3 regions of the Pseudomonas sp. MM227 genome follow, and region 1 is predicted to be linked to each of the others. Evidence: predicted binding sites of a transcription regulator. Region 1 holds the regulator's gene; each other region holds the start of a gene.
The links. Region 1 encodes sigma-54, which starts transcription at its own class of promoters, with help from an activator protein. Its sites were predicted from a motif close to ANTGGCATNNANNTTGCTNT; they were not measured.
Positions count from the first base shown of each region.

Region 2: a site for sigma-54 is predicted at 2,614-2,633, ahead of ONG87_RS10805 (sigma 54-interacting transcriptional regulator). Genes of this name have one in related genera too.
Region 3: a site for sigma-54 is predicted at 1,967-1,986, ahead of glnK (P-II family nitrogen regulator). Genes of this name have one in related genera too.

Region 1 covers NZ_OX352319.1:947,953-952,077, reverse strand. The annotation lists gene lptC (LPS export ABC transporter periplasmic protein LptC) at 1-397, shown strand, start outside; gene lptA (lipopolysaccharide transport periplasmic protein LptA) at 384-929, shown strand; gene lptB (LPS export ABC transporter ATP-binding protein) at 929-1,654, shown strand; gene ONG87_RS04230 (RNA polymerase factor sigma-54) at 1,818-3,311, shown strand; gene raiA (ribosome-associated translation inhibitor RaiA) at 3,390-3,698, shown strand; gene ptsN (PTS IIA-like nitrogen regulatory protein PtsN) at 3,711-4,125, shown strand, end outside.
Region 2 covers NZ_OX352319.1:2,395,373-2,399,497, reverse strand. The annotation lists gene ONG87_RS10810 (hypothetical protein) at 12-566, shown strand; gene ONG87_RS10805 (sigma 54-interacting transcriptional regulator) at 592-2,535, opposite strand; gene ONG87_RS10800 (DUF1932 domain-containing protein) at 2,765-3,646, shown strand; gene ONG87_RS10795 (RraA family protein) at 3,657-4,125, shown strand, end outside.
Region 3 covers NZ_OX352319.1:4,471,961-4,476,085, reverse strand. The annotation lists partial or broken gene ONG87_RS20420 (magnesium chelatase domain-containing protein) at 1-306, opposite strand, end outside; gene ONG87_RS20415 (LysR family transcriptional regulator) at 511-1,428, opposite strand; gene ONG87_RS20410 (accessory factor UbiK family protein) at 1,515-1,775, opposite strand; gene glnK (P-II family nitrogen regulator) at 2,189-2,527, shown strand; gene ONG87_RS20400 (ammonium transporter) at 2,568-3,902, shown strand; gene ONG87_RS20395 (secondary thiamine-phosphate synthase enzyme YjbQ) at 4,104-4,125, shown strand, end outside.

The DNA of each region.
Region 1 (4,125 bases):
CGATGGCGGCGTGCAGTACGACATGACCGCCGACAAGGTCGAGCACGTGAAGACGTCGCAGGTCACTTTGCTGACCAAGCCCGACATGCAGCTGTACCGCGGAACCGTCTATCCATGGCACGTGACCAGCGATCGCGGCGAAGTCAATCCCGATGGCAGCGAAGTCGAGCTGATCGATTCGGTGCGCATCGCGCGTACCGATCAGAAAAGCCGCGCTACGCTGATCACCAGCTCGCGCATGACCGTTTTCCCACAGAAGCAATATGCGCAGACCGACCAAGACGTTAGAATCGACGGCGCCGGTGGCGTGTCGACGGCCAAGGGCATGAAAGCGTATCTGAATGACAGCAAGATCAACTTGCTGTCCAACGTAAGAGGACAGTATGAGGCTCGTTAAAACCCTCCCCTTTTTGCTCAGCCTGAGCGCAGCACTGGGAAGCGCGAGCGCCTGGGCACTGCCCACTGACCGCGATCAGCCCATTCATATCCAGTCCGACGATGCCCAGCTCGACGACAAACAGGGTGTGGCGACCTACAAGGGCAATGTGATCATTACCCAAGGGTCGATGAAGATCACCGGCAATACCGTGACCATCACCCGCAATGCCACGGGCGACGTGGACGTGTTCACTGCTGTCGGCAACCTGGCCTACTACGAGCAGAAACCCGCCGCCGACAAGCCCATCGTGCAGGCCTACGGCATGACCATCCAGTACTTCGCGGCGCAGAACCGCATCGTGCTGATCGACAAGGCCAAGGTCATCAACGACGGCAACACGTCCGAAGGCGAGAAGATCGTCTACGACACCGTGCGCCAGGTGGTCAACGCCGGCCGTGCCACGGGCAGCAAGGTCACCACGCCTCGTCCGCGCATCGACATGGTGATCCAGCCGAAGAAGAAATCCGACGCACCGCAGAAGGCCCAGTAATGGCAGTTCTGAAAGCGCAGCACCTGGCCAAGAGCTACAAGAGCCGGCAAGTCGTACGCGACGTCAGCCTGTCCATCGAAAGCGGGCAGATCGTCGGCCTGCTGGGCCCCAACGGGGCCGGCAAGACCACCTGTTTCTACATGATCGTCGGCCTGGTGCAGGCCGATCAGGGCCGTGTGCTCATCGACGACCTGGACGTCAGTCACCAGCCGATGCATGGCCGCGCCCGCTCCGGCATCGGTTACCTGCCGCAGGAGGCCTCGATCTTCCGCAAGCTGTCGGTGGCCGACAACATCATGGCCATTCTGGAAACCCGCAAGGAACTCGATGCCACGGCTCGGCTGGCAGAGCTCGAAGGCCTGCTGCAGGAATTCCACATCACGCACATCCGCGACAACCTGGGCATGAGTCTTTCGGGGGGTGAACGTCGCCGCGTAGAGATCGCCCGCGCCCTGGCCACCGCACCCAAGTTCATCCTGCTCGACGAACCCTTCGCCGGTGTCGATCCGATTTCGGTCGGCGACATCAAGCAGATTATCCACCACCTCAAGACCAAGGGCATCGGCGTATTGATCACCGACCACAACGTCCGCGAGACCCTGGATATCTGCGAAACGGCCTACATCGTCAACGACGGCCAGCTGATTGCCGAAGGCGATGCCCAGACCATTCTGGCCAACGATCTGGTGCGCGAAGTCTACCTGGGCCACGAGTTCCGCTTGTAAGGCCCGAGGGCGCCAGCGCCCTCCCACGGGCATTAATTTTCATGGCGCCCTAGGCAAACACTCAGGTTTCAGGCATATAATTTGCTTACGACATAAGCCGGGTGCTTCGGTACCCGTAGTAGAAGGCGCTTCGCGCCGGCGACCAAGGTGTTAAGTTCCTGCCATGAAACCATCGCTCGTCCTACGTATGGGCCAGCAACTGACGATGACACCGCAGTTGCAACAGGCCATCCGCCTTCTCCAGCTATCGACCCTGGACCTCCAACAGGAGATTCAGGAAGCGCTGGAATCCAATCCCATGCTCGAACGCCAGGAAGAAGGCGACGACTTCGACAACAGCGACCCGCTGGCCGACAAGGTCGAGCAGACACCGCCCCAGGAAATCCAGGAGCCGAGCTTCCAGGAATCCGCGCCTACGGTCGACAACCTCGAGGAAGGCGACTGGAACGAGCGCATCCCCAGCGAACTGCCTGTGGACACCGCCTGGGAAGACATCTACCAGACCAGCGCCAGCAGCCTGCCGAGCAACGATGACGACGAGTGGGACTTCACCACGCGCACATCGGTCGGCGAAAGCCTGCAGACGCATCTGTTGTGGCAGCTGAACCTGGCGCCCATGTCCGACACCGATCGGCTGATCGCCGTGACCATCATCGACTGCATCAACAACCAGGGTTACCTGGACGAGACGCTGCAGGAAATCTGCGAGTCTTTCGATCCTGAACTGGACATCGAGCTGGATGAGATCGAAGCGGTGCTGCACCGCATCCAGCAGTTCGAGCCCGCTGGCATTGGCGCCCGCAACCTGAGCGAATGCCTGATGCTGCAGCTGCGCCAGCTGCCGCCCAAGACCCGTTGGCTGGCCGAAGCCCAGCGCCTGGTCAGCGACTTCATCGACATGCTCGGCTCGCGCGACTACAGCCAGCTGATGCGCCGCATGAAGCTCAAGGAAGACGAGCTGCGCCAGGTCATCGAGCTGGTGCAGAGCCTCAATCCGCGACCCGGCTCGCAGATCGAATCCAGCGAGCCGGAATACGTCGTGCCCGATGTCATCGTGCGCAAGGACAGCGACCGCTGGCTGGTCGAGCTCAATCAGGAGTCCGTGCCACGCCTGCGAGTCAATCCGCAGTACGCCGGTTTCGTGCGGCGCGCCGATACCAGCGCCGACAACACCTTCATGCGCAACCAGCTGCAGGAAGCGCGCTGGTTCATCAAGAGCCTGCAGAGCCGTAACGAGACCCTGATGAAGGTGGCGACGCAGATCGTCGAGCACCAGCGCGGCTTCCTCGACTATGGCGACGAGGCCATGAAGCCTCTGGTGCTGCACGACATCGCCGAGGCGGTGGGCATGCACGAATCGACCATTTCACGGGTGACCACGCAGAAATACATGCATACACCCCGTGGCATATACGAGCTGAAATACTTTTTTTCGAGCCATGTCAGTACCTCGGAAGGTGGCGAATGCTCCTCCACGGCGATCCGCGCGATCATCAAGAAACTGGTCGCGGCCGAAAATCAGAAAAAGCCGTTGAGTGACAGCAAGATCGCTGGTTTACTGGAGGCACAAGGCATCCAGGTAGCCCGCCGAACGGTCGCCAAGTATCGCGAATCCCTCGGGATTGCGCCGTCCAGCGAACGCAAGCGGTTGATGTAGCCCTGCGATGTGCCACAGCGTTCCAGTGGCAGGCACCCAAGCCTGCTTCTTTATGCAATGGCAATAAGGAGAAGCGGTATGCAAGTCAACATCAGTGGACACCAACTGGATGTGACCGAACCCCTGCGAACCTACATCGGGGAAAAACTCGAGCGGCTCGAACGTCATTTCGACAAGATCACCAACGTTCAGGTGATCATGGAGGTCGAGAAGCTCAAACAGAAAATCGAAGCCACCCTGCGCATACCCGGTGGTGAGGTGGTTGCCAACGCCGAACATGACGACATGTACGCGGCCATCGACCTGCTTACCGACAAGCTGGATCGCCAACTCAAAAAGCATAAGGAAAAACAGCAAAGTCTGCTGCAAGGCGCGACTGCTCGCTGACACTCCCCACTCATGATCCGACTAGAAACCATCCTGACCCCCGGCCGTTCATGCGTGAACGTGCCGGGCGGCAGCAAGAAGAAAGCACTCGAAAACATCGCCGAGTTGATCGGTCGCGAAGTGCCCACGCTGGATACCCAAACGGTATTCGAAGCGCTCGTTGCCCGTGAAAAACTGGGCTCGACCGGATTCGGCAACGGCATTGCCATCCCGCATTGTCGCCTGAAGGGCTGCGATACACCCGTCAGCGCCCTTATCCACCTGAGCGCCCCGATCGACTACGACGCCATCGACGGCGCTCCCGTGGATCTGCTGTTCGTGCTTCTGGTACCCGAAGCGGCCACCGATGCCCACCTGGAGTTGCTCCGCCAGATCGCCAGCATGCTCGATCGCAAGGAAGTGCGTGAGAAACTGCGTTCGGCGCCCA
Region 2 (4,125 bases), 1.4 Mb from region 1:
GTCTCAATCCGATGAATCCGTTCAACCGTCCGCGCGTGCGTATCTCGTTCGACATCGACGACACCCTGGCCTGCCTGCCCCATCACAGCGAAGCCGAACAGAGCTGGCTGCCGGGCTTCGTGCACCGCTGGCTGGGCGAGCCGCTGCGCATCGGTACCCGCTCGCTGACGCGGGAACTGCGTCGTCAGGGCTGCAGCATCTGGGTGTATACCTCTTCCGGGCGCACACCGGCCTATATCAAGCGCTGGCTGTTGCTGCACGGTATCCGCGTGGACGGCGTGGTCAACAGCGAAGTCCATAGCCGCGCCCTGGCCAGCCATGGCATGAGCCTCTCGCCGTCGAAGTTTCCGCCGGCCTTCGACATCGATCTGCACGTCGACGACTCCGAGGGTGTGCAGAGCGAAGGCCACGAGCATGGTTTTCGCGTGGTCGTGGTGCGCCCGGATGACCAGAGCTGGACGCACCGCGTGCTCGAGGCGGTCGCCACGGTCCAGGCGCAGCTGGCGCGACAGCAGACGCTGCGCCACAAACAGCCGGTTGGGCAGGTTTCCCAAGCCTACTCCTGAGCTATTCCACCGCCGCAACCTGGCGCTAGGCAGATGCATCCTGGGACCCGCACAGACGGGTCACCGCGAATGCATCCGGGTCCAGGTCCTGGTACTTCTTCATCCGCCGCCACAGCGTGGTGGTACTGATCTGCAACAAGCGGGCGGCCTGTTCGCGGTTGCCCCGCACGCTGTGCAACGCCTCGAGCAGGACCTGCCGTTCGCTGCGGTTCAGCATTGGCGGCGCTTGAGGCAGGGACTGGGCGGGCGAGGGCAGGTCTTCCAGCGCTTCTTCCACCCACGCTCCGGTCATTTCGCGGCCCTGGCCCATCACCGCCAGGCGCTCGACGATGTTGCCCAGCTGACGAATGTTGCCTGGCCACTCATGCTCGCTAAGGCGCGCCAGCAGGGCTGCTCCAGGAACGGCGGCTGGCATGCCGAAGCTGGCCAGCAAATGGGCTACCAGTTCGGGAATGTCCTGGCGCCGTTCGCGCAGGGCAGGCAGCTGCAGCTTGAGTACGCAGATGCGGTAGAAGAAATCCTCGCGGAACAGCCCCTGTGCCACCAACTGCGGCAAGCGCTTGTTGCTGGCCGTAATGATGCGAATGTCCACGGGCGTGACCTTGTCGTCGCCGATACGCACCACCTTGCGCTCCTGCAGCGTGCGCAGCAGCTTGAGCTGGATTTCCGCCGAGGTTTCGCTGATCTCGTCGAGAAAGATCGTCCCGGTGTGGGCCAACTCGAACACGCCGGCCTTGCCCTCGGCCAAGGCACCGGTGAACGCCCCCTTCACGTAGCCGAACAGTTCGCTCTCCAGCACGCCGGGGGCGAACGCCGCGCAGTTGATCGCCACGAACGGGCCATGGCGTCGCTTCGAGGCGTTGTGGATACCCTGGGCGAACAACTCCTTGCCGGTGCCGGTTTCGCCTTCGATCATCACCGTGCTGTCCACTGCGGCGAAGGTCTGCGCCAGGCGCTTGGCCTTGGCCAGTGCCGGGCTGCTGCCGATGATCGACGCGAAGGTATTCTCGGCGACGTGCTGGCGCGCTAGCTGACGGCGCATCTTCTGCTCGATGGCCTTGATTTCGGTCTGCTTCTGCAGGGTCGCGACGGCGCCGATCACCTGGTCGCCCAAGGTGATGGGCGCGATGCTCAGGGTCAGTGACAGGCGCCCCAGGTTGATCAAGGCACCGCGCACCGCTTCGGCCTTGCCCAGCACGCGGCCGAAGTAGTCCTGCGCCAGCAGGCCGGCCACATTGTCGCCACAACGCACGCTGCCCAGGTAGTGGGTGGCGACGCTGTTCATGTTGGTGATCACGCCGTGGCTGTCGATGCTGAAGATGCCTTCGGAGACACAGTCGAGGATCGACCGGATCATTTCGTAGCGGCCCTGCAGCTCAAGACGCTTGTGCAGTCGTTCCTGCTCGATGCGCAACAGGTGCAGGGCTTCGTCGATGGCATCGAAGGCGGCGTCGGCATCGGCGTCGGACATGATGTAGTGCAGGCCGCGAGCTTTGACGGCCTGCTCCAGGGACAGGCCGCCGATAGCCACCTCGATACCCTGCGCCTGCAGGCGGTCGAGTTGCGCCTCGGTGCTTTGCGCGCTGCCGAACGGGTCGATCGGGCAGATGGTCACCGCTGGCATGAACGGGCTTGCCTTCGCAAGGATCGCGGCATAGCCGTCGGAGGTGGCCAGGAAGGCGATGCGGTCCGACACCACCAAGGCTTTGTGGTAGGCATTGATGCAGTCGAAGAACGTGTGGCGCACCTCCACGATCGGTACCTGAAAGTGCTCGCGCAGCACGCTGGCGGTCTTGCCACGGCTGATCAGGACGCTGGCACCTTCGTCGATCGCCCGTTGCGCCATCAGTACCGCCTGATGCTGCGCGGCTTCCATCACGGCCACGCGCAGTCCACGTTTCTCCAGCACCTGATTCATCACCGCGGTGAGGGTCGTGGAAGGAGAGATGACGGCCAGTTTGCCGAGCATGGAATCGCTCCTGGTGGATGGGCAGTTGTTGGAGCGTAGTCATTGCACGCTAAAGGCTGATGAAAGGTTTTGCAATGAAATGCAATGAATTTGCAATCCGATGGCTAAATAGTGTTCGCGCTTTGTTTCTGCAAGTCATTGATTGCACTGTGTAAAAGGGCTCTCCTCAGAAATTGGCACAGGCCTTGCTCCAGCCCCATCAATAACAATACGAACAAGGAACACGCTGATGGAACTGCTTTTCATCGGGTTTGGCGAAGCGGCCTACCACCTTGCCACCGGCTTGCGCACTCAGGGCGATCTGCAGATTGGCGCCTTCGATGCCCAGGCAGATGACCCCCAGCGCGGCGCGACGATCCGCCAGCGCGCCGAGCACACTCGCGTCACACTCTTCGATTCGCTGGAAAGCGCCTGCCAGGGCGCCCGTTTCGTGGCCTGCCTGACCAGTGCCAGCAGCGCACTGGCCGTGGCCGAGCGCGTGTTGCCGCTGCTGGTGGCCGGGCAGACCTATGTCGACATGAACTCGGCCGCGCCCACCGTCAAGCAAGCCATCGCCGCGCTGCCCAAGGCCCCCGGCGTGACCTTCTGCGACGCTGCAGTGATGGGCACGGTGCCTGGCAACAACCATCGCGTACCCATGCTGCTGGCCGGCGAGGGTGCACGTGCGTTCGCCGACGCGTTCACTCCCTATGGCATGCAACTGACCGTGCTGGACGCCGAGGCCGGCGCCGCGTCGGCGATCAAGATGCTGAAAAGCGTGGTGATGAAAGGCCTGCCGCAACTGCTGCTCGAAGCCTTCCAGGCAGGGGAGAAGTTCGGAGTGCTCGACACGCTGGTCGATTCCCTCGGCGAATCGCTCAACGGCAAGACCGTCGAGCAACTGGCCAATACCTTCACTGCGCGCACGCTGATCCACGCCAAACGGCGCAGCGCCGAGATGGACGACGTGGTCACCACCCTCGAAGACGCCGGGGTCGACGCCATCATGTCCAGGGCCAGCCACCAGCAGCTGGAAAAGCTCGCCGCCACCGACTGGCAAACCCTGCTGGGCGCCGATGGCAGCGATCTCGGTTACCGCGACGCCATTCGCCAGCTGGTCAAACATTCCTGAGGAAGACGCCATGAATACCGAACACTACCTGCCCCTGCCCGAGCTGATTCCCCAGGACCTGCTCGACCGATTCCGCAAGCTCAGCCCCGCACAGCTGTGCGATGGCATGGCCAAGCTCGGCATTGCCCGCAACGGCGCCATGGACGCCGATCTGATGCCGCTGGACGACCGCAAGGTCATGCTCGGCACCGCCTACACCGTGGACACCGAAGATGGCGACAACTTTCCGATCCACGTGGCGGTGTACCAAGGGCAGCCTGGCTATGTTCTGGTAGTCGCTGGCAAGGGTTATCCCGGGCGTGCGTACATCGGTGATCTGATGGCGGGGGCGGCGCAGGCCGTTGGCCTTGCCGGGCTGGTCATCGATGGTTGCGTGCGTGACAAGCTGCCGCTGACCGAGCTCGACATTCCCGTGTATGCCAAGGGTTTCATGCAGCGCAGCCCCGGCAAGCAGGGGCCAGGCAAGATCAACACCACTG
Region 3 (4,125 bases), 1.1 Mb from region 1:
ATCCAGGGTAAGGGCCGGAATCTGCCCGCTGCCCGCCAGGATACCCAGCGCAATGGCCAGGTCGAACCGGCCGCCGTCCTTCGGCAGATCCGCCGGCGCCAGGTTCAGGGTGATCCGCCGCGCCGGAAACTCCAGCCCCGAATTGAGAATCGCGCTGCGCACGCGATCCTTGCTCTCCTTGACCGAGGCCTCCGGCAGCCCCACCAAAGTCAGCGCCGGCAGCCCATTGGCCAGATGCGCCTCGACCGTGACCGCAGGCGCACCCACGCCCACCTGGGCTCGGCTGTGAACGATAGCGAGAGACATGCGTGCTCCATGCGTTGAAAGAGGAACCGCTTCCTGCGGTGGTGGTGCGAGGGTAGTGGATGGGGAAGGGGGCGCCAGTGGAGAAATGATTCACGGTGCTACGGATGGCAGCAGCACGCAGGTCATGGTTTCCAGAGATTGCTTTTCAGCAACAAACCCGCCACCAAGGCGAGTGTGTGAGATGGATGACACGTTGTTGCGACCCTACACCACCCCGCCGCGATCCCCCATGAACGCCTCCAGCCGCGACCGCAACCACCGCTCCGCCGGATCCGTATCGGTGATGCTCAACCACACCATCGACAAATCCAGCGTCGGCGCATCGAACGGCAGCGGTTCGTCGAACAGGTTGCCGTGAGCGGCCATCGCGGTGGCGGCGTAGTCGGGCAGGCCGGCGAGCATGTCGGTGCCGGCGAGCAGGGCGGGCAGCGAGCTGAATTGGGGCACCGACAGCACCACTTGGCGGGTGCGGCCGATTTCCTGCAGCCACTCATCGGCGATACCGCTGGTGTGCGCAGTCGGCGACACCAGTACGTGGGGGCGGGCGCAGTATTCGTCCAGGGTCAGTGGGGTAGCCGACTTGTCGGCGCGCAGCACGCGCGGGCGCATGCGGCGCAGTAGTTTACGCTTGGCATTGGCCGGCAGGCCGCGGGTCTGGCTGATGCCTACGGTGATGTCGCCGGAGGCGAGCAGGTCGGGAATGCGCCAGTAATCCACGTGCTGCACCACGATCACCACTTTCGGCGCCTCGGTGCGCAGTGCGCGCAGCACTTGCGGCAGCAGGCCGAACTCGACGTCGTCGGACAGGCCGATGCGGAAGGTCATGGTACTTACGGCCGGATCGAAATCATGGGTCAGGCTCAGCGCCACCGACATCGCGTCCAGCGCGGGGGAGAGGTGCCGAATGATTTCCTCGGCGCGCGCGGTGGGTTCCATGCGATGGCCGATGCGGATGAACAGCGGGTCGTTGAACAGGGCGCGCAGTCGGTTCAGCGCTGAACTGACCGTAGGCTGGCCGAGGAACAGCTTTTCCGCGACGCGGGTGACGTTGCGCTCGAGCATGAGGGCTTCGAACACCACCATCAGGTTGATATCGGCCTTGCGCAGCTCGTTGCGGTTCATCGAAGCACGTCCCTGCTGTTCAATGGCAATGCCGAGCGTGGCACAAAGCGGTGCAGCCGATCGGCAACCGAGCTGCGTCTCAGATATTACTCGGCCTTGGGTGCTGCCTTGGCTTCCATCTCGGCGACTTTGGCTTCCAGGCTCTCCAAGCGCGCGCGGGTACGCGCCAGCACGACCATCTGGCTGTCGAATTCCTCGCGGCTGACCAGGTCGAGCTTGCTGAAGCCGGACTGCAGCAATGCCTTGAACTGACCTTCGAGCTCCGCGCGCGGCTGTGCGGTGTCACCGCTGAACAAGCGCGAGGCGTGGTCGCTCAGGGTGTCGAGGAACGCTTTGGGCGGGAGCATGGGAAATTTCCTGAGACAAAGTGATGCGCAGTGTATCACGCAGCCATGCGCTGAAAAGCCGAGCCGCAGCGCACGGTTTTCGCGCACAGGTGTGCCCAGCGCTGCACCCTTGTTGTGCGCTTGCCCGCGCTGCCTGCTCAAACCGCTGCACAAAAGCCGCGCAGGGTGGCCAAATCTCGCGGTTTGCGCGACATGGCAAGCTTTCTGCTTAGAGCCAAGAGACCCATGCACTGATGGACTCGTCGTGACGAGAACGGTGCGCAGCTTCAAGGGAAGTGTTTCGTCAGCAGTTGTTTATCGGTTGTCGGTCCGGGCTGCGGGGTCGACGACGCGTTACAAAGCCAGGCACTGCGCTTAGACTTGATCCGGGTTTGTTTTCCTGGGGCAAGTCCACCAATTCGGGAGAGAGTTTCATGAAGCTAGTCACTGCCATCATCAAGCCATTCAAGCTGGACGACGTGCGCGAGTCGTTGTCGGAAATCGGCGTGCAAGGCATCACCGTTACCGAAGTCAAGGGTTTCGGTCGGCAGAAAGGCCATACCGAGCTGTATCGCGGCGCGGAGTACGTGGTCGACTTCCTGCCCAAGGTCAAGATCGACGTCGCTATCGATGACAAGGATCTGGATCGCGTCATCGAAGCCATCACCAAGGCCGCCAACACCGGCAAGATCGGCGACGGCAAGATTTTCGTGGTCAATCTGGAACAGGCGATTCGCATTCGTACCGGCGAAACCGATACCGACGCAATCTAAAAAAAAGCCGACACAACCCAACGCCCCAGGAGTAAACAATATGACTCTGCGTCAATTCGCAGGGCTAGGAGCCCTGTTGTCCCTCGCAATGCCAGGCCTTGCCCTGGCGGACGAGGCGGCAGCCCCCGTTCTCAACTCCGGCGATACCGCCTGGATGCTGACCGCGACCGCCCTCGTGCTGTTCATGACCATTCCTGGCCTGGCGTTGTTCTACGGCGGCATGGTGCGCTCCAAGAACGTGCTCTCGGTGATGATGCAGTGTTTCGCCATTACTGGCCTGATCAGCATCCTGTGGATGGTCTACGGCTATAGCCTGGCCTTCGACACCACCGGCATGGAGCAGGGCGTCGTCAACTTCAATTCCTTCGTCGGCGGGCTGTCCAAGGCTTTCCTCAGCGGCGTGACGCCGAGCAGCGTCACCGGCCCGGCGGCACTGTTCCCTGAGGCAGTGTTCATCACCTTCCAGATGACCTTCGCCATCATCACACCGGCGCTGATCGTCGGCGCCTTCGCCGAGCGCATGAAGTTCTCCGCGATGCTGATCTTCATGGCCATCTGGTTCACCCTGGTCTATGCACCCATCGCGCACATGGTCTGGTCCGGCAACGGCGGCCTGATGTGGGACTGGGGCGTGCTGGACTTCGCGGGCGGCACCGTGGTGCATATCAACGCCGGTGTTGCCGGTCTGGTTGCGTGCATCGTGCTGGGCAAGCGCAAGGGCTACCCGACCACCCCGATGGCGCCGCACAACCTGGGCTACACCCTGATCGGCGCGGCCATGCTGTGGATCGGCTGGTTCGGCTTCAACGCCGGTTCGGCTGCAGCGGCGAACGGCACTGCCGGCATGGCAATGCTGGTCACCCAGATCGCCACCGCCGCTGCGGCGCTGGGCTGGATGTTCGCCGAGTGGCTGACCCACGGTAAGCCAAGCGCACTGGGCATCGCTTCGGGCGTGGTTGCTGGCCTGGTGGCCATCACCCCGGCGGCTGGTACTGTCGGTCCGATGGGTGCACTGGCAATCGGCCTGGTGGCCGGTGTCATCTGCTTCCTCTGCGCTACTACGCTCAAGCGCAAGATGGGCTACGACGACTCCCTGGACGCCTTCGGTGTACACGGCATCGGCGGCATCGTCGGCGCGATTCTGACCGGCGTGTTCGCAGCGCCCGCGCTGGGTGGTTTCGGCACCGTCGAAGACATCGGCGCGCAGGTCTGGATCCAGCTCAAGGGCGTCGGCTTCACCGTGGTCTACACCGGTATCGTGACCTACGTCATCCTCAAGGTGCTGGATGCGGTGATGGGTCTGCGAGTCAACGAGGAAGAAGAGGCGGTGGGCCTTGACCTCGCGCAGCACAACGAGCGCGGCTACAACTTGTAACCGTTCGGAAAAAAATGCCCGGCTTGCCGGGCATTTTTTTGCCTGCGATTTGTCATCTGCTTCAGGTCCGGCGGGTTTGCCGCCGGGGCTGTCGGCTGCCGTAGCGATCGCGCGCGGCGGCTCAGTGCAAAACAGTCGCGAACAGGCTCTTTGCTTTTTCCCAGAGCGCGCTAGAATGCGCCCCGAACGGACGAGAACGGTATGTGGCAGCAAACCCTCATCA